One region of the Streptomyces sp. NPDC002669 genome, then DNA from elsewhere that is predicted to be linked to it. Evidence: riboswitches for the same ligand, from Rfam matches in the RefSeq annotation. Region 1 holds a riboswitch; the other holds the start of a gene.
What was found. Region 1 has a riboswitch for thiamine pyrophosphate ahead of thiC (phosphomethylpyrimidine synthase ThiC). Riboswitches for the same ligand answer to the same signal wherever they lie in the genome.

Region 1 (6,972 bases):
GACTCGCCATCGCCATGGACGGCGGCGTGACCATGGCCGGAAAGCTACTGGTCGTCCAGCTGCCTCTGCATGACTGACGCTCTTTCGGGAAGACGCATCCACGACCTGACCGCGCCGACTGCTGGGCCTATTTCCGGAAACCCCCTGTCTCCCCGTGCCGTGGGCGCTCTACCATCGGCGTATCAGTAGCAGGCTCTCCTCCGTTTCCGCTCGAAAGCCCGGTGAGAACGCGGGTGATCGGGCCCTACGGAGCATCGGGGGATGCACATGAACAGCGCTCCGCACCTGCTGGCCGAGGACCGCCCCGAGTACGAGCGGATCCTCGATGACGCACTGCGTCATGCCCATGAACGACCAGATCTGGCCGCGGTCGGCGAACGGCTCAACGCCGTGCAGCTGCGCACCATGGCGCTGGACGCCACGGCGCTGATCACCGCGACGGCCGCCACCGAGTACCAGCACTACGTGCAGGCCCGCGAGGAGCTGCGCAGACCGGCCGAGGACGAGGACGAGGAAGCGGGCCCGCCCCCCGGCACGAGCGGGCAACGCCAGTCGGGCGCGGGCACAGCGGCCGTCGTCACGGCCCTGGCACCGGTGCTCGCGGGCTCCGCCGCGTTCATATTCCTGCTGGTCGGCTATCTGCTGCGGCTGCTCGACGACCCGCCCGCCTTCGCCTCGACCATGGTCTCCGCGGGCTGGTTCTTCGCCGCGGTCATGGCGGCCGCGATCCTGGTCGCCGTCGTCGGACTGCTCGTCACCGCGCTGCGCAACGGCGCGGAGCCGCGTCCCGTCGAAGAGGCGGAGGAGGAGCTTCCGGAGGAGGTGGCGCGGGCCCGGGAGGCCTGGCGCCACGCCCTGCTGGAGCGCGGCATACTGCCGTTCCTGCGGGACGCGCTCGACGACCCCGCCGCCGGACGCGCCGCGCGCACACCGGTCCGCTCGGCGAACCGCATCCCGAAGGTCGGCTACAGCCGGCCGGACTTCACCAGTCCCGACGGCGGCCCTGCGGCGGGCCCCCGGCCGACGTTCACCAGCCCGGACTTCACCAGTCCCGACTTCGGCGGCCCCGAGCACGAAACTGACTGACCGCCTTCGAACACCGGCCGGGGACGGCCTGCCCCGGCCGCCGCCCGCGAACCACCGGGCTCGCGCCGGAGGCCCCGAGATCTTCACCGAGCGGAACTTCGGGCTGAACCAGCGCCCCAGGACGGGAAACCCTGTCGACTACAGCTCGGGCAGCCGTTCACCGGGGACGGGTGACCGTCCCTCTTCCAGCCAGTAGAGGTAGATCCGCAGGTCCCCCGGCAGAGGGCCGGCGATGTAGTCCGCGAAATCCCGGACCGCGGCGGCCACACCCTGCTCCGCCCAGTCCATGTCGTCCCAGTCATGGGCGGACAGGTACCGCGTGATCCGGCCCCGGCCACGCCACCACTCCCGGACCGCCTCCGGGGTCCACCGCGAGTCGCCGTCACAGCCGTAACCAAGAAAGGGGTCCTGGTCTGCTGCTTCGACCAACCGAGCTGTCTCTGCCGGGGTTCGGGGTTGGCGGTAGACGTATCCCGTCAGGTACTCACCGCCGTAGAGAACGTGTTGAGGCGCGGAGAGCCGGCCTGTTCGGCAGGTATCGGTCTCGCCGCCGTAGAAGGGCCCCGGGACATTGAGCCAGAGCCGGTCGTCCCAGCCGCCTCGGAATGCCTCGCAGTCCTTGCCGAGGCTCGCAACGGGGTCGTAGTAGAGCGTCACCGGCTCAGCATAGGAACCTCGTGCGATCTCGCCGCAGGCCACGGGAGCCCGGAGCGCTGTTCCGGGAAGCCCCTTCCCCTTCCCGGAACAGCGTGATCAATGGTCCGGCGTCAGTCAGCGATCGGCAGGTAGACCCGGTTGCCCGAGGCCGCGAACTCCTTGGACTTCTCCAGCATCCCGGCCTCGATCTCCTCCTGCGAACCGCCGTGCTCGCGCCGGATGTCCTGAGAGATCTTCATCGAGCAGAACTTCGGGCCGCACATCGAGCAGAAGTGCGCCGTCTTCGCCGGCTCCGCGGGCAGCGTCTCGTCGTGGTACTGCCGCGCGGTGTCCGGGTCGAGGGCCAGGTTGAACTGGTCCTCCCAGCGGAACTCGAACCGGGCGTCGGAGAGCGCGTCGTCCCACTCCTGCGCCCCCGGGTGCCCCTTGGCGAGGTCCGCCGCGTGGGCCGCGATCTTGTAGGTGATGACGCCGGTCTTCACGTCGTCCCGGTCGGGCAGGCCCAGGTGTTCCTTCGGCGTGACGTAGCAGAGCATCGCCGTGCCCCACCAGGCGATCATCGCCGCTCCGATGCCGGAGGTGATGTGGTCGTACGCCGGCGCGACGTCGGTGGTCAGCGGGCCGAGGGTGTAGAACGGCGCCTCCTCGCAGATCTCCTGCTGGAGGTCGATGTTCTCCTTGATCTTGTGCATCGGGACGTGTCCCGGCCCCTCGATCATGGTCTGGACGCCGAACCCCTTGGCGACCGTGTTGAGTTCGCCGAGCGTCCGCAGTTCGGCGAACTGCGCCTCGTCGTTGGCGTCGGCGATCGACCCGGGCCGCAGCCCGTCGCCCAGCGAGTACGTCACGTCGTAGGCCGCGAGGATCTCGCAGAGCTCCTCGAAGTGCTCGTACAGGAACGACTCCTTGTGGTGCGCCAGGCACCACGCCGCCATGATCGAGCCGCCGCGCGAGACGATGCCGGTCTTGCGGCGGGCGGTCAGCGGCACGTACGGCAGGCGCACGCCGGCGTGGACCGTCATGTAGTCGACGCCCTGCTCGGCCTGCTCGATGACGGTGTCCTTGTAGATCTCCCAGCTCAGTTCCTCCGCCCGGCCGTCGACCTTTTCGAGCGCCTGGTAGAGCGGGACGGTACCGATCGGAACGGGTGAATTACGCAAAACCCACTCACGGGTGGTGTGAATGTTGCGGCCGGTGGACAGATCCATCACGGTATCGGCGCCCCAACGCGTCGCCCACGTCATCTTTTCCACCTCCTCCTCGATGGAGGACGTCACCGCGGAGTTGCCGATGTTGGCGTTGACCTTCACCAGGAACCGCTTCCCGATGATCATCGGCTCGATCTCGGGGTGGTTGACGTTGGCCGGCAGCACGGCCCGGCCGGCCGCGATCTCCTCGCGCACCACCTCCGGCGCGACGTTCTCCCGGATCGCCACGTACTCCATCTCCGGGGTGATCTCGCCCCGTCGGGCGTACGCGAGCTGGGTCACGGGCCGCCCGTCCCGGCTACGGCGGGGCAGTCGGGGACGGCCCGGGAAGACCGCGTCGAGGTTGCGCAGCCCCCCGCGCGGCGAGGTGTGCCTGAGTCCGTCGTCCTCGGGACGGACGGGGCGGCCCGGGTACTCCTCGGTGTCGCCGCGGGCAGTGATCCAGTTCTCCCTCAGCGGCGCGAGTCCGCGACGGACATCGGTCTCGACGGCGGGATCGGTGTACGGCCCCGACGTGTCGTACAGCGTCACGTCCTTGCCGTTGGTGAGGTGCACCTGGCGGACCGGCACCCGGAGGTCCGGGCGCGAGCCCCGGACGTATCCCTTGTGCCAGCCGATGGACTTCCCGGCCTCGTCGCTCCGACTGGAGGCAGGCGTGCGTGCGTCCGATGTGGTCATGAGACCTACTCCCTACGCCGGCATTACCCGGTAACAGGTTCGGCGGTCGGCGCAGCTCTCTCCGTACGGACGTACGGATGTCAGCGCCCTCTCAGCCCGGTGCTCCGAGCTCCCGCGTGTGCAAAGGTCCCTCCACGCTAGCGTCCCCTCCGGCGGGATGAACAGAGGGCCCGTCCTTCTTGCAATGATCTGCCGGTGACGTCCCCCCGTATCGACACCGAATCCCAGGGCCATCAGCACGGCCACTCGCACGGCCACGGCCCCGCGGCGCCCGTCTCCAGACATCTGCGCAAGGTCATCGCGGCCGTCCTGATCCCGTTCGCCACCGCTGTCGTCGTCGGCCTGGTGGTGCTCTGGCCGGGCGGCGCCCCCGCGCACGAACGGACCGGCGTGGGATTCGACCGGCAGACCCAACAGGCGAAGGTGGTGAAAGTCGACAAGGTGAACTGCAAGGACGTGAACGCGGTGCAGGTGCCCGTCGGCCAGGAGGCCGCCCCGCCGGCGGACAACGACAGGGGGCTGTGCCGAAAGGCCACCGTCGAGGTGACGTCCGGGCCGGACAAGGGCCGGACGTTCGTCGAGATCGTGCAGCCCGACGCCCCGCGCCAACTGCGCGAGGGCCAGGGCGTGATCGTGTCGTACGCGCCCGACGCGCCCCGCGAGCTCCAGTACTCGGTGACGGACGTGGCCCGGGAGTTTCCGATGACCCTGCTGGCCGGGATCTTCGCCCTGGTCGTGGTCGCGGTGGGCCGCATGCGCGGGGTGCTGGCGCTGGTGGCGCTCGCGGTGTCGTTCGCCGTGCTAACCCTGTTCATCCTCCCGGCCGTGCTCCAGGGCTCCAACCCGCTGGTCGTCGCGGTGGTGGGAGCCAGCGCGATCATGCTGATCGCCCTCTACATGTGCCACGGCCCGAGCGCCCGCACCTCGGTGGCGGTGATCGGCACACTGGTCTCGCTGCTGCTGATCGGCCTGCTCGGATCACTCTTCATCGGCTGGGCGAGCCTGAGCGGCAACACCGATGACAACACCGGCCTCATCCACGGCCTGTATCCGCACATCGACATGAGCGGTCTGCTACTGGCCGGTGTCATCATCGGTTCGCTCGGAGTGCTCGACGATGTGACCGTCACCCAGACGTCCGCGGTCTGGGAACTGCACCGGGCGAACCCGTCGATGGGCGTGCGCGGGCTCTACCGGGCGGGGATCAGGATCGGACGCGACCACATCGCCTCGGTCGTCAACACGCTCGTGCTCGCCTATGCCGGCGCCGCGCTGCCTTTGCTGCTGCTCTTCTCCATCGCGCAGAGCAGCGTGGGGACGGTGGCCAACAGCGAGCTGGTGGCGGAGGAGATCGTACGAACCCTGGTGGGCTCGATCGGACTGGTCGCCTCGGTGCCGGTGACGACGGTGCTCGCTGCTCTGGTCGTCTCCGCGGACCGCACAGGACTCGGCGCGGAAGCCGGAGCTTCGGCACCCGTACGGGCCGGGAAGGGCCGTCGTCGCAGGACGAGGGCCTGAACGTCTCCGCCGGGTGAGCAATTCACCCGTTCGGCAGGTGTCGTGTTCGACCGGCGATCCGGTCGGCGGCACCGGTTCCTTCAGCCCGCGTTCTGTTCCTCGGCGAGAATCCGGCCCAGGGCCTCCTCCAGGTTGCCGTCGAAGTCACCGAGCGTGCACTCCTGCCCCAGCGGCACGAGCTTGTCGGTCCGGTCGAGAAAAGCCACGAGCGGCGCGGTACCGGCCCGGAAGAGGGCCCGGTCCTCGCCGACCTGAAGGCGAATGTGCACATCGGACAGCCCCTCGGGCTCCGTCGGCCCGATGTGCACATCACCGTCCCCACTGGGACTGTTGAGGCCGTCGAGCAACAACTCACGACCGAATGCCCAGGTGACGGGGGCATCGCCGGGCAGATGGAAGGTCATGCGGATCGCATACGGATCGCAGACCTCGTACCGGAGCTCCACCGGGATCCGGAAAGAGAGTTCCTCGGAGACGAGGAAGCTCATCATGACCTCAGCTTGAACCGACTCGCGCATCGTTCAACCCCGCAGTAGATGAATCTGGCCAGGAATGATCCCCCATGGCCCTATTGACGCCATCGTGGTGCACGCGATAGCAGATCACAAGGAGTGATTTTTCAGATACTGATAGAGAACACGAACGAACGCAAGAGGTTGGACACTTCGCCACGTAGTTGTTCGACTGCGGGGAGCAACCGGCTCTCCTGTTCCAGGGGTACCGAAATGGCCATCGCAGCAGCGGTGAATCCGGCCGCGATCGGGATGGCGGCGCAGACCGTGCCCAGCGCGTACTCCTGTCGTTCGATGACAGGTTCCATCCGTTCCAGCGACCGCAATCGCTCCAGGAGTGCCGCCCGATCCCGCACCGAATAGCGGGTCAGCGGACGCACAGGGTGACGATCGAGGTGGTCCTCGCGGGCCTTCTCGCCGAGTTGGCTCAGCAGACACTGGCCGATCGCGTGGGCGTGCCCGGTCTCCCGGAAGGAGGCCCATTCCGTGACGGCGGGGGTGGCAGGTGCGTCGGCGACCGCGATGAGTTCGATCTCGCCCTCGCGGTAGACGGCGCAATACACCGGTGCACCGATGACGTCGCGCCACCGGCTCAGCGAATCGGCCATTCTGCTGCGGCGGTGCCGCAAAGCCCCTTCGCAGGCCAGGCGTTCGGCAGCGGCCCCGAAGAGGAACACGCCCTTCTCCCGGCGCAGATAGCCCTCGTGCGTCAGCGTGCGCAACAGGTGGTAGGCGGTGGGGAGGGGCAGACCCGTCTCCCTGGCCAGCTGTTTCGCGGGCGCCCCGTCCCGGTGGGCCCCCACGGCCTCCAGCAGTCTCAGCGCTCGCTGAACCGAACCGATCAACGTCGGGGCAGCAGTGCTCGATGCCGTGGTCAACGGTCACCCCCAGGCATGGTGACGGGCGGTCAGCCCGCCTGTGGGGGCCGCCCCCACCGACTGCCGCATGACTGGGTCCGGAGAGTGGAAGCCGTACAAACCACTGGTCAGCTCGGTGACGGTTGGTTGATTCCCAGATGGTGGCAGCGAATTGTCACTGTATCGGCCGGGTCCGCACGGAGCGTTGTTTCGTTCTGACGCTTAGCTCAGCCGGGCTAATTCCCGGCCTGCTTCCGATCTTCCTACCAGTCACCACGCGAGGAGGATGACATGAACTTGCGTACGACGAAAATGAGCCCGCCGACCAGGATCACGAATACCAGGACCTTGAAGAGCAGTCCGATCATGAATCCGACCACGTTGGCGATCAGACCGCCGAACACCACGATCGCGAGGACCGGCACCGCGATCCACTTCACCCACCAGGGCATCCCC
Region 2 (6,972 bases), on a different contig from region 1:
TCCAGCATCTCTTCGTCGGTGTAGCCGTCGTCCTTCAGGAGCGTCAGGGTGCCGGAGAGGCCCTTGACCACCTTGGTGCCGTCGATGAAGGCGGCCGGCACCTGAAGTGCCCGGTTCTCACCACGGCGTACGGCGATCAGCTGGCCCTCCTTGACCAGCTGCCGCACACGCGTCACCTCGACATCGAGCATTTCGGCGATGTCGGGGAGGTGGAGCCAGGCAGGGACGAGAGCATCGATCTTTGCGTCAATCTCGGTCACGAGTACAAGCCTGCCATCCCGCACTGACAGCCGATACCCGGACTCGGCCCTTCAGGGCGTCGCGAACCGCTCCCCCGGCCCCTCGCCGCCCTCCCGCCGGCCCCTTCGACCCTTCCCCGTCCCGGGTGTCACGGGCTCCGCCGTCCGGCGCTTCCTCAGCCGCGGACCGCCGCCTTCAGCGGCACGGCGGGGTCGGCGGCCCGCTCCGGGTCGAGCGACGCCCCCGCCTCGATGAGTCTGCGCCCCTGCGCCAGGTCGCGCGGGCGGCCGACGGCGAGGACCGCGACCAGGACGCCGTCGCGCAGCCAGCACACCGACCAGGCGGGGTCCGCCGGGTCGCCGCGCCACAGCAGGGTGTCGGCGTTCCCGTGGTGGCCCACGTACTGCACGAACCGGTCGAACTGCTCGGACCAGAAGTACGGCACGGGGTCGTACGTCAGCGGCTCGGAGGCGCCGTCGGACGCCGCGCCGATGATGTTGGCGGCGGCGGTGCGCGGGCCCTGGAGGGCGTTGTCCCAGTGGTGGACGAGCAGGCGTTCGCCGTACCGGGCGGAGGGGAACGAGGCGCAGTCGCCGACCGCGTACACGTCGGGGGCCGAGGTGCGCAGCGCCCCGTCGGCGGTCACCGATCCGTCGGGGCCGAGCTCGATGCCGGAGCCGGCCAGCCAGCCGGTGGCGGGCCGTGCGCCGATCCCGACGACGACCGCCCCGGCCGGGAGCGTACGGCCGTCCGCGAGGACCACCCGGCCCGGTTCGACGCGGTCGACCCGGGCGCCGGTGAGGAGTTCGGCGCCGATCCCGGCGTACCAGTCGGCCATCGGGGCGGCGACCTCGGCGGGCATCGCGCCCGCGAGGGGGCGGTCGGCGGCCTCTACGACGGTGACCCCGCAGCCCGCGGCGCGGGCCGCGGTGGCGAACTCGGCGCCGATCCAGCCCGCGCCGACGACCACGACGTCCTGCCGTCCGTCGAGGACCGGGCGCAGCCGGGCCGCGTCGTCGAGGGTGCGCAGCAGGTGGACGCCGGGAACGCCCTCGGTGCCGGGCAGCACGACCGGTTCGGCGCCGGTCGCGATCACCAGGACGTCGTAGCCGACGGGGCCCGCGGGGGTGTCCAGTTCGTGGGCGTCCGGTCGTACGCCGGTGACCTCGACGCCCAGCCTCAGTTCGATGTCCAGCGCCTCGAAATCGACCTCGAAGGCGGAGTCCTCGGCCTTGCCGAGCAGCACCGCCTTGGACAACGGGGGCCGGTCGTAGGGCTGGTGGGGTTCGGCACCGATCAGGGTGACGGGACCGGTGAAGCCCTGTTCCCGCAGGGCCACCGCGGTCTGCACGCCCGCCATGCCCGCGCCCACGACGACGACGCGGCGCCCCGGCCGCCGGTCCGGCTGCTCTGCCTGCTGCTGATCGCTCACCCGTACACCATAAGCACCTGACATTTCGTCAGGAAGAGGGGATCTCCTCGACCGTGCTCGTCCCGCAGCCCTCCTGCGACTCCCATGCCCATCGCTCCTCCAGCCGGACCCGGCCGTCCGCGAGGTCCACGACGGTGGAGACGCAGTGGCCGCCGGAGGTCGTCCCGTCCTGCTTCAGCTGGACGTACCTGAAGTCGAGGACGTCACCGTCCCGGGTGCCGACGAGGTGGCCGCGAACCACGTCGCCGCCCGCGTAGTCGGCCCAGATCCGGCCGTCCCGCTCGTGGTACGCGAAGCGGGTGCGGGTGCCGACCTGGCCCGGGGCCTGGTCGGCGACCGGGGCGAGGACGAGTCCGTCGAGCGAACGGGCCACGATGACTGCTCCCTTACTGGGCCGGGACGGCGGGGTTTAGGGTGGCCAACGTAAGTCACACGCGGGAGCCCGGACGCACCGGGCTGAGAGGGAGGCTGGGCGGCCTCCGACCGTACGAACCTGATCCGGGTCATGCCGGCGAAGGGAGGGGCTGGACGCCCATGCGTTCTTCCGGAAACTGGAAGGGATCCGACGTCCTCGTCATCGGGGGCGGGATCATCGGTCTGGTGACCGCCTGGCGGGCCGCGCAGCGCGGACTGCGCACCGCGGTGGCCGATCCCGAACCGGGCGGCGGGGCCGCCCGGGTGGCGGCCGGCATGCTGGCCGCCGTCACCGAACTCCACTACGGCGAGGAGCTGTTGCTCGCTCTCAACGTCGCCTCGGCCGCCCGCTACCCGGCCTTCGTGGCCGAGCTGGAGGAGGCGAGCGGGCGGGAAACCGGCTTTCGCACCTGCGGCACCCTGGCCGTCGCCCTGGACGCCGACGACCGTGCCCATCTGCGGGAGCTGCACGCCCTCCAGCAGCGGTCCGGGCTGGTGTCCCAGTGGCTCACCGGGCGCGAGTGCCGTCGGCTGGAGCCGATGCTGGCGCCGGGTGTCCGGGGCGGGCTGCGGGTCGACGGCGACCACCAGATCGATCCCCGCCGGCTGGCCGCCGCCCTGCTGACCGCCTGCGAGCGGGCCGGGGTGGCCTTCCACCGCGAACGGGTGGAGCGCCTGACGGTGCGGGGCGGCCGGGCCGCCGGGGCGGTGCTCGACGGGGGCGGGGAACTGGCGGCCGACCAGGTCGTGCTCGCCGCGGGCAGTCTCAGCGGCCGGCTCCCGGGGCTGCCGGACGAGGTCGTGCCGCCGGTCCGGCCGGTCAAGGGGCAGGTGCTCCGGCTGACCGTGCCCGCCCCGTACGCGCCCTTCCTCAGCCGGACGGTGCGGGCCGTGGTCCGGGGCAGCCACGTCTACCTGGTCCCGCGCGAGAACGGCGAGCTGGTCGTCGGCGCCACCAGCGAGGAGCTGGGCTGGGACACCACCGTCACCGCGGGCGGCGTCTACGAACTGCTGCGGGACGCCCACGAGCTGGTCCCCGGCATCACCGAGCTGCCGCTCACCGAGGCCCTGGCCGGTCTGCGCCCCACCTCCCCCGACAACGCCCCGCTGCTGGGCCCCACCGCCCTGCCCGGTCTGCATCTCGCCACCGGCCACCACCGCAACGGGGTGCTGCTCACCCCCGTCACCGGCGAGGTCATGGCGGAGTTCCTCACCGGCGGCGAACCGCCCGAGCAGGCCCGCCCCTTCACCCCGCACCGGTTCCCGTCCGCCGCCGCCCCCGTACGTCAGGAGCAGCCCGCATGACCGACTCCGCATCCCGTCCCGGCCCCGGGACGTCTTCCGGGCCCGCCGCCCTCTCCGTGTCCGTGAACGGCGAGGTCCGCTTCCTCGCCGCGGGCACCGCCCTGGACGCCCTGGTCGCCACCCTCACCGCCGCGGGCTCCGGGGTGGCCGCCGCCGTCAACGAGACCGTCGTGCCGCGGGGCCGGTGGTCCGCCCTCGTGCTGGCCGACGGCGACCGCGTCGAGATCCTGACCGCGGTCCAGGGGGGCTGACAGTGTCCGACGACCTCTTCACCCTCGGCGGCACCGACTTCGGCTCCCGGCTGATCATGGGGACGGGCGGGGCGGCCGGCCTCGACGTGCTGGAGCGTTCGCTGATCGCCTCCGGCACCGAGCTGACCACCGTCGCGATGCGCCGCCTCGACCCGACCGTGCGGGGCTCGGTGCTCTCCGTCCTGGAGCGGCTCGCCATCCGCGTGCTGCCGAACACGGCGGGCTGCTTCACCGCGGGCGAGGCGGTGCTGACCGCCCGGCTGGCCCGCGAGGCCCTCGGCACCGACTGGATCAAGCTGGAGGTGGTGGCCGACGAGCGGACCCTGCTGCCCGACCCGATCGAGCTGCTGGACGCCGCGGAGATCCTGGTGGACGACGGCTTCACCGTACTGCCGTACACCAATGACGACCCGGTGCTGGCGCGCAGGCTCCAGGACGTGGGCTGCGCCGCGGTCATGCCGCTGGGCTCCCCGATCGGCTCCGGCCTCGGCATCCGCAATCCGCACAACTTCCGGCTGATCGTCGAGCAGGCCCGGGTGCCGGTGATCCTCGACGCGGGTGCCGGGACGGCCTCGGACGCGGCGCTCGCGATGGAGCTGGGCTGCGCGGCGGTGATGCTGGCGTCCGCGGTGACCCGGGCCCAGGAGCCCGAGCTGATGGCCTCGGCGATGCGGCACGCGGTGGCGGGCGGGCGCCTGGCGTACCGGGCGGGCCGGATTCCGCGCCGCCACTTCGCCGAGGCGTCGTCGCCGGTGGAGGGGCGCGCCCGGCTGGATCCGGAGCGCCCGGCCTTCTGAGCCGCCGGGACGAGCTGCGGTTCATGTCCCTGTCACGGCTCGGCTGCAGTACGGCCCCGGGTCCGCCCCGGGCCGTGAGCCGGGTCCGTGGCGGCTCGTAGACTCGCCTGCGTGGATACGACCCTCCAGGACCCTCTCGTCGGGCAGCTGCTCGACGGCCGCTACCGCGTCGATGCCCGCATCGCCGTGGGCGGCATGGCCACGGTCTACCGGGCCGTGGACACCCGGCTCGACCGGGTTCTCGCCCTCAAGGTGATGCATCCGGCGCTGGCGACCGACGCCACGTTCGTCGAGCGCTTCATCCGCGAGGCCAAGTCCGTGGCCCGCCTCGCGCACCCGAACGTAGTCGCCGTCTTCGACCAGGGCGCGCAGGGGCAGTACGTCTATCTGGCGATGGAGTACGTGGCGGGCTGCACCCTGCGCGACGTGCTGCGCAACCGGGGCGCGCTGCAGCCGAGGGCCGCGCTGGACATCCTGGAGCCGGTCCTGGCCGCCCTCGGCGCCGCGCACCGGGCGGGTTTCGTGCACCGCGACATGAAGCCGGAGAACGTCCTGATAGGGGACGACGGCCGGGTCAAGGTCGCCGACTTCGGACTCGTGCGGGCGGTGGGCTCCGTCACCAACACCACCGGGTCCGTCCTGGGCACGGTCTCCTACCTCGCCCCCGAGCAGATAGAGCACGGCACGGCGGACACCCGTACCGACGTGTACGCCTGCGGCGTCGTCCTGTACGAGATGCTGACCGGTTCCAAGCCGCACGGCGGTGAGACCCCCGCCCAGGTCATCTACCAGCACCTCAACGAGGACGTCCCGCCGCCGTCGGCCGTCGTCCCCGGGCTCCCGGAGGAACTCGACGGGCTGGTGGCCGCCGCCACCGCCCGCGACCCCGAGGCCCGCCCGTTCGACGCGGTGGCCCTGCTGGCCCGGACCCGCGAGGCGCGCGCCGGACTCACCGACGCCCAGCTGGACGCCGTACCGCCGCAGGCCACCGCCGATGCGCACGACGCCACCGAGGACCGCACCAGCGTGATCCCGCGGCTGCTCCCGGCCGACCAGGGCGTCTCGCACCACACCAGCCGGCTGGAGATGCCCCCGCCGGAGCCCGCGCGGCCCGCGGCACGGGACCGGCGCCGCGGCGGCCCGCCGCGCTCCGTCCTCGTCGCGGTCGTCGCCGTGCTGCTGGCGCTGGGGATCGGCACCGGCGTCTGGTACATCAACTCGGGGCAGTTCACCCGGGTCCCCGCGCTGCTCGGCCAGACCCAGAAGAACGCCGAGAAGCGGCTCGCGGACGCCGGTCTGGACGTCAAGACCGTCGAGCGGGGCTACAGCGACACCGTGGAGCGCGGCAAGGTCATCAGCAGCGAACCCGAGCCCGGGGCCCGCATCAGGGGCAACGACTCGGTGACCCTCGTCGTCTCGCGGGGGCCGGAGATCGTGAAGGTGCCCGAGCTCCGGGGTCTCTCGCTGGCCGACGCCAGGAAGGAACTGAAGAAGGTCGGCCTGGTGCCGGGCATGGTCACCAAGGAGTTCAGCGAGGACATCGTGCGGGGGGATGTGATCCGCACGGATCCCGGCGCGAACACCGGGCGCCACCCGGACTCCGCGGTCGCCCTCGTCCTCAGCAAGGGCACCCCGGTCGACGTCCCCGACGTCACCGGGCTGTCCGTGGAGGACGCCACCGCGGCCCTGGAGGAGGAGGGCCTGAAGGCCGAGGTGCTCCCCGACCGGGTGAACTCCCCCGAGGTCGCGGGCGACATCGCCCGCCAGTCGCCGGGCGAGGGCGCGGAGGCGGCCGAGGGCGACACCATCACGCTCACGGTCTCCAAGGGCCCCCGGATGATCGACGTCCCGGAGGTCACCGGGAAGGACGTCGACGAGGCCACGGCCGAACTGGAGGACGCGGGCTTCGAGGTCAAGGTCGACCGCCCGTTCCTCTCGTTCAGCGACACCGTCGCGAGCCAGTCCGTCGACGGGGGCGAACAGGCCCCCGAGGGCAGCACCATCACCATCAAGACCAAGGGACTCTGAGATCCACATGCGCAACCCAGTCGGCGGCCACGTCCCGGTGGCCGGCGGCCTCGCCAAGGTCGGCCTCCCCTACGCCCGGGAGATGGGGGCGGAGGCCGTCCAGGTCTTCGTCGCCAACCCGCGCGGCTGGGCGACCCCGGTCGGCGACCCCGTCCAGGACGAACGGTTCCGGGAGGGGTGCGCCGAGCGGTCCGTACCGGCGTACGTCCATGCCCCGTATCTGATCAACTTCGGGTCGCACACGGAGGCGACGGTCGAGAAGTCCGTCCTGTCGCTGCGCCATTCGCTGCGCCGGGCGCGGGAGATCGGCGCCCTGGGCGTCGTGGTGCACACCGGCTCGGCGACCGGCGGCCGGCCGCGCGAACAGGCCCTGGCCCAGGTCCGCACCCACATGCGACCGCTGCTGGACGAGCTGACCCACGACGACGACCCGTACCTGCTGCTGGAGTCGACCGCCGGGCAGGGGTTCTCGCTCTGCTCCCGGACCTGGGACTTCGGGCCGTAC

Region 2: it holds a riboswitch for thiamine pyrophosphate, as region 1 does, so the genes downstream of both, thiO (glycine oxidase ThiO) here and thiC (phosphomethylpyrimidine synthase ThiC) in region 1, are expected to answer to the same signal.

Annotation. Positions count from the first base shown of each region.
Region 1 covers NZ_JBIAQQ010000004.1:102,204-109,175, forward strand. Annotated here, with positions in the region: gene ACFYW1_RS07345 (metallophosphoesterase) at 1-77, shown strand, start outside; gene ACFYW1_RS07350 (hypothetical protein) at 262-1,086, shown strand; gene ACFYW1_RS07355 (ferredoxin) at 1,225-1,743, opposite strand; gene thiC (phosphomethylpyrimidine synthase ThiC) at 1,854-3,629, opposite strand; TPP riboswitch at 3,622-3,755, opposite strand; gene ACFYW1_RS07365 (YibE/F family protein) at 3,825-5,147, shown strand; gene ACFYW1_RS07370 (SsgA family sporulation/cell division regulator) at 5,228-5,665, opposite strand; gene ACFYW1_RS07375 (IclR family transcriptional regulator) at 5,767-6,537, opposite strand; gene ACFYW1_RS07380 (DUF5326 family protein) at 6,780-6,972, opposite strand, start outside.
Region 2 covers NZ_JBIAQQ010000003.1:352,096-359,067, forward strand. Annotated here, with positions in the region: gene ACFYW1_RS06400 (Rv2175c family DNA-binding protein) at 1-260, opposite strand, end outside; gene ACFYW1_RS06405 (NAD(P)/FAD-dependent oxidoreductase) at 416-1,672, opposite strand; gene ACFYW1_RS06410 (hypothetical protein) at 1,701-2,045, opposite strand; TPP riboswitch at 2,097-2,209, shown strand; gene thiO (glycine oxidase ThiO) at 2,207-3,391, shown strand; gene thiS (sulfur carrier protein ThiS) at 3,388-3,642, shown strand; gene ACFYW1_RS06425 (thiazole synthase) at 3,645-4,439, shown strand; gene pknB (Stk1 family PASTA domain-containing Ser/Thr kinase) at 4,551-6,467, shown strand; gene ACFYW1_RS06435 (deoxyribonuclease IV) at 6,475-6,972, shown strand, end outside.